2 linked regions of the Pelagibaculum spongiae genome follow. The main gene of each other region encodes a partner of the protein of the gene in region 2 in a complex. Links are inferred from orthologs where the notes say so. Each region holds a gene or a part of one and is shown on either strand. Other genes may lie near its edges.

Region 1 (2,740 bases), on a different replicon or contig from region 2:
CGCTTGTTTTGCGGTACATCACCACTTAACAAGCCGGCTTTTAATCCATTGCCTAATAAATAGCCACAGACTCTATCGGCTGCATGTTTGGTATTGACAAACACCATCGCGCGCTCAGGTTTTAACTGATTCACCAATCCCAGTAACAGAGGGATTTTTTCACTGTTGGCTGGGTGAAATAAAGATTCTTCAACTCGGTTGGCAGTTTTTTTGGTGCTTTCAATGGTGACTTGCTGCGGGTTATTCATGTGCTCGTAAGCTAGCTCATTCACTCGATAAGAGAGGGTGGCTGAGAACAGCATGGATAAACGCTTTTCAGGCGCTGGGCAACGGCGGATCATAAAACGAACGTCTTTGATAAAACCCAGGTCGAACATGCGGTCTGCTTCATCAAGTACCAGTGCATCAACTGCACGCAAATCAAAACAGCGTTGTTTGAGATAATCGATTAAACGGCCAGTAGTACCAATCAAAATATCAACGCCTTGGCTGACCATTTCCATTTGTTGGCGGTAGGCTGTACCACCATAAACACAGCCAATCGAAAAACCGCAGCTTTCAGCTAATAACTTGGCATCTTTTTCAATTTGAACTGCCAGTTCGCGGGTCGGCGCCATAATCAGAGCGCGTGGTTGATTAGTTTTTCGATTTGGATTGGCAGGTTTGGTGAGTAATCGATGGAATACCGCGGTCAAAAAAGCCAGTGTTTTACCGGTACCTGTTTGTGCTTGCCCTGCAACATCATGCCCTGCCAGTAGCTTTTCTAAAGCTTCGGCTTGAATGGGAGTGCAGTGGCTAATACCATTGCGGGCAAGGCCATCCAGCACCGGTTGCGCAAGAGGAAGCTGGTCGAAACGAATGTCGGTCAGGTGGGTGTTGCTCATTTATATTATCTATTTGGGCTTATGCCTAGCCGCCTAGCATAGCAGTCTCGACTAGCCTGACAAAATGACGTAACTGCTAGACGTAGAGACTAAGAAGTATTCTGGATTAGTTGGCTAAGGTTTCTGCCAGTTGAAATCTGTTTTATCGTGCATATATAAGGTGAGCATTAATGCATCATCAGGAGAATTAAGAATGAGTGATCATATTGTTGCAGTGACTGACGGCGACTTCGACGAGAAGGTACTGCAGGCTTCCGGGCCAGTCCTGTTAGATTTCTGGGCAGAGTGGTGTGGTCCTTGCAAAATGATTGCTCCTATCCTGGATGAATTAGCAGAAACTCTGGCAGGTAAAGTTACTATCGCCAAGATGAACGTGGATGAAAATAACGGCACGCCAGCTAAATTTGGCGTTCGTGGGATTCCAACACTTTTGCTGTTTAAAGATGGTGAAGTGGCCGGAATGAAAGTCGGTGCGCTGTCTAAGTCACAGTTACAGGCTTTTATTGAAAGCAATATTTAAATCGTTTTCTATACACCATGGCAGCGTTTTACGTTGCCTGGTTTATATTCAAGCGATTAAAAAAGTGTGACAAGTAACGGGGGTTTTTGACATGGAACAAGCACCCTGTTCAAAGGTTTGCTGGACAGCCCGAAAGGGATCACATACACTCCAGACAAATAGATTCTATTATAACCCCCTCGACTAACTACTTATCTGAACCGGACTTTCGGGAAGTTCTGCAAATTGTTACTCAAAGCTTTGCATTGAGTTATCAAACGCAGGAAGAAAAGCCGCACTAATCAGTCATGAGCTATGAACCTAACCGAGCTTAAGAAAAAACCCGTCTCAGAATTAATGGATATTGCCCAAGAGCTGGGTCTAAACAGTATCTCCCGTTCTCGCAAGCAAGATATGATTTTTGCCATCCTAAAGGCTCACGCCCGAAGTGGTGAAGACATTCACGGCGATGGAGTATTGGAAATTTTGCAAGATGGCTTCGGCTTCTTGCGATCAGCAGACAGCTCTTATCTGGCAGGCCCAGACGACATTTATGTTTCTCCCAGCCAAATCCGACGATTTAGTCTGAGAACTGGTGATACCGTTGCAGGTAAAATCCGGCCGCCAAAGGAAGGTGAAAGATATTTCGCTTTGCTGAAAGTGGATCAGATTAACTTTGAGCGACCAGAAGCTGCTAAACATAAAGTTTTGTTTGAGAGTCTGACGCCACTTTTCGCTGATGAACGAATGTCAATGGAGCGTGGTAATGGCAGTACCGAAGACATCACCGCTCGAATCATCGATCTTTCTGCACCGATTGGTAAAGGCCAGCGTGGCCTAATTGTTTCACCGCCGAAGGCTGGTAAAACAATGCTGATGCAGAATATCGCCCAGAGCATTTCGATTAATCACCCTGAATGTTACTTAATGGTATTGCTGATTGATGAGCGCCCAGAAGAAGTAACAGAAATGGAGCGTTCGGTTCGAGGTGAAGTGATTGCTTCTACCTTTGATGAACCAGCAAGCCGTCACGTTCAGGTTGCTGAAATGGTCATCGAGAAAGCCAAACGTTTGGTTGAGCACAAAAAAGATGTAGTGATCCTGCTGGATTCGATTACTCGTCTGGCACGTGCTTACAACACTGTTGTGCCGTCATCAGGCAAGGTGTTGACTGGTGGTGTTGATGCTAACGCATTGCATCGTCCAAAGCGTTTCTTTGGTGCAGCACGTAATGTGGAAGAAGGCGGAAGCTTGACCATTATTGCAACTGCCTTAGTAGATACTGGCTCTAAGATGGACGAAGTAATCTACGAAGAATTTAAAGGCACCGGTAACATGGAGATCCATCTGGATCGTA
Region 2 (3,632 bases):
TGGGTTACTAGAAACCAGCCAGCAGTGTTCTAATGAAGTTTCACTTTCAACTAAAAAATGCTGATAAACCGCAGGGTCTGGCTTAAAGGTTTGCACACTATCTGCACTGACAATACCTTCAAACAAATGATCGATTCCAGCTGATAGCAACAATGCTTTAACCGCATCAGCCTTGCCATTAGAAAAAGCAAACAAACGAAATTCTTTTTGTTTAAGAACTTGTAATGATTGTTTAACATCAGAAAAAGCTGGCAGCTCTCGATAGCTATCAAGTAGCTGTTTTTTCTCAGCATCAGATAAATAGCACTTATGTTTTTCACAGCAATAATCTAATGCCTGCGAAGTGCACACTGAAAAATCGGCATACTGCTTCATTAATCCGCGGCGAAATGAATATTCCAGCTGTTTTTCACGCCAACTTTGTGAGAATTCAACTGCTTTATCGTCAATCATATGCCGCAGTAATGAAACCACGCTATGGGTGTCAATTAAAGTGCCGTAGATATCAAAAGCCAAGGTGGTCTTCATGCTGTTTCTCCTGAGAATTGCCTGATCAATCTGTTTACTGACAATTCTATTTAAGGTTATACTAGCTTTAAAAACAAAAAAAGGGAGGCAGATTTTCATCTGACCTCCCCTGCACTTCAGGTTCTATTAGTTAGATTTTTTATTAAATCACTAACCATTTACTACCTTAGTTTTTCCACCAGCATTAATTGAAATAGACTTTGGCTTCATTGCCTCAGGAATTTCCCGAATTAATTCGACATCCAACAATCCATTTTCCAATTTTGCATCAACAACCTTTACATGATCTGCCAATTGAAAGCGGCGTTCGAAATTGCGTTCGGCAATTCCTTGATGTAAAAATTGTCGCTTTTGCTTTTTCTCAGACTTCTTACCAGAAACAGTTAACACACTGCGTTCCATACGAATATCAAGTTCTTCTTCAGCAAAACCACTGACTGCCATAGTAATTCGATAGCTATTTTCGTCGAGCAATTCAATATTGTACGGAGGGTAAGCTGGGTTGCTTTCACGGCTTGCTGTATCAAGCATATTCAGCATGCGATCAAAGCCAATAGCGGAACGAAACAGGGGAGAGAAATCTACAGTTTGCATGGTCAAATCCTCGTAAAGCAATCTGATTAAATAACCTTCTCCATAAATGGCAGAAGGATTGTTTGCAGACCCGTAATCGGCGTCTGTGATTACTATATAAGGATAACTTTTTTCTTTCCAAGGGCTTTAAAATGATTTTTTTCAATTAATTTATTAACGCCGACATGTCTTATACAAAAAAAGCCCGGTAACTATTGATAATTACCGGGCTTTTAAATATGGCAACAGGGCTTAATTTAACTTTCTAAACCATCAAGATACTTTTCAGCGTCCAGTGCGGCCATACAGCCAGTACCGGCAGAAGTAATCGCCTGACGATAAACGTGATCCATCACATCGCCACAAGCATAAACGCCTTCAATAGATGTTTGGGTCGCATTGCCTTCACTGCCAGACTGCACTTTGAGATAGCCATTATTCATTTCCAGCTGACCTTCAAAAATACCGGTATTCGGCTTATGACCAATCGCAATGAAAACACCCGCCAAATCGACATCTTTAGTTTGGCCAGATTCAGTGCTCTTGATACGCATGCCGGTCACGCCCATCTGGTCACCCAGAACTTCATCTAACGTGTGATTCCATTCAATGCTGATGTTGCCATTTTCAGCTTTCTCGGCAATTTTATTGCGCAGAATTTTTTCTGAACGGAACTCATCACGACGGTGAACCACCACGACTTCTTCAGCGATGTTGGACAAATACAGTGCTTCTTCAACCGCAGTATTACCACCACCGACCACCGCAACTTTCTTACCGCGATAGAAAAAACCATCACAGGTGGCACAAGCTGAAACGCCTTTGCCTTGGAAGGCTTCTTCGCTTGGCAGACCCAAATATTGAGCGCTAGCACCAGTGGCAATAATTAATGCATCGCAGGTATAAGTACGATCATCACCTTCCAAGCGGAAAGGACGCTGTGAGAAATCTACCTTGCCAACCTGATCAAAAATAATCTCGGTCTCGAAACGTTCTGCATGCTGGCGCATCCGCTCCATCAAATCTGGGCCTTGAACACCGTCGTTATCACCAGGCCAGTTATCGACATCTGTAGTCGTAGTCAGCTGACCACCCATCTGCAAACCGGTTACTAACACCGGATTTAAATTGGCTCGCGCAGCATAAACAGCGGCAGTGTAACCAGCTGGGCCAGAACCCAGAATCAGCAGTCGAGCATGCTTGGTTTCGCTCATGGATTGAACACTCCAGAATTTTAAAATTGCCACAGAATACACGGCAGAGAACTATCCGCCTAATCAAATCAATCAATGGCTTTTATTGGAAAAAACTATTCAAACAGAGCGTTCGATAGCAATGATCTTCCAACCGATAAATGGTGATTATCTTTGCGGAATTGAACTGCGATGGGAAGGTTTGCTTCGTTTTTCTTGGTACATCCGGTTATCAGCAATCGTAAGCGCCTGCTCTACATTACCCATACATTCTGAAACCAATGCGGTGCCAGCACTTAAGCCAATTTGTGAATAACCTTGCTCTCGAGTCGAAGCTAACGCCAAGTCCAATCTTCGCCTAGCTTGCTTGGCATTTTGAATCCCTAGTATCGCAACGAACTCATCACCACCGGTTCGGTAGAGTCGATCTTCAGCTCGAAACATAGTCTGCATCGATGTAGCAAACACCTGCAGCATTCGGTCACCTTCAGCATGACCAAGACTATCATTTACCCCTTTCATACCATCAAGATCTATCGCCATAATCAAATGATCCTGAGTATGATCATGCTGCCAAACCTGCCGTACAAGATGTAAATCTTCTTCCAGTGCTTTACGGTTCAGTAAATGAGTTAGCGCATCAGTTCGTGCTTCAAGCTTGGCAACCTCTGCTTCTTTTCTGCTCTGCAGCGATTCTTTAGCTACTTTGGCAAGCTGCTTACCTTGCTCTCGACTAGTAAGCTTCTCACTTTTATGCGCTTGTTTTTGCTTTAACCACAGCTGCTGCTGACGACGGAAAAAAGCATTGCCCATTAAAAGCACCGTTAGAAAAACCAAGGTTCGATTCAACCACCATGCACTAATCATCCATCGATCGGCATTATCAAAAGTCGCCAGTGATTCTGACACGCACCACAGCATCACCGGCAATAATGATAGGTGCAATGGACCTGGATCTGGCAGACCAGACATATCATAAGCACTTCGAACCCGGGACAACCAAAGAAACTGAGCTCCCAATAGCAGTGCGGCAAATAGCCAGCTAATGCGAGGGTCAATCACTAAAAATGCACTAAATACCAGCAAGTGTATCGGCAACATAAAATTACCAGCGCGCACCAACCATTTTGACAAAGCCACTGGCTTACCTAACACCCGGCAAATCCACACTACAATCAATGACCAGATCGCCAACAACAGCCATTGGCTAGCGACTGCTGGTAATGCCCAAGGAAATATTAAATGCTGCTCCCGTGTTGCCAGTGTCAATAATGGCAGCATCATTGCGACAAACAATGCGTATCGCAGCATCAAACTCGGTGTACTAAACAACGCGCC

The links. Proteins that work in one complex are often made in the same cells at the same time.
Region 1: the proteins of trxB (region 2) and trxA are in contact, whole or in part, in a crystal structure (PDB 1F6M), measured with the Escherichia coli proteins. The link is inferred for Pelagibaculum spongiae from one-to-one orthologs.

Annotation. Positions count from the first base shown.
Region 1 is NZ_QDDL01000006.1:135,136-137,875, forward strand. It holds trxA (thioredoxin TrxA), read left to right. Parts: upstream 1-1,077; coding sequence 1,078-1,404; downstream 1,405-2,740. Other genes in the region: rhlB (ATP-dependent RNA helicase RhlB), read right to left, coding at 1-884; rho (transcription termination factor Rho), read left to right, coding at 1,699-2,740. UniProt on the Escherichia coli protein: Participates in various redox reactions through the reversible oxidation of its active center dithiol to a disulfide and catalyzes dithiol-disulfide exchange reactions.
Region 2 is NZ_QDDL01000002.1:443,422-447,053, forward strand. Bases 338-3,279 are described here. They hold trxB (thioredoxin-disulfide reductase), read right to left. Parts: upstream 2,316-3,279; coding sequence 1,359-2,315; downstream 338-1,358. Other genes in these bases: DC094_RS07945 (haloacid dehalogenase type II), read right to left, coding at 338-528; DC094_RS07950 (Hsp20 family protein), read right to left, coding at 679-1,122; DC094_RS07960 (GGDEF domain-containing protein), read right to left, coding at 2,463-3,279. Outside these bases: more of DC094_RS07945, read right to left, coding at 1-337; more of DC094_RS07960, read right to left, coding at 3,280-3,632.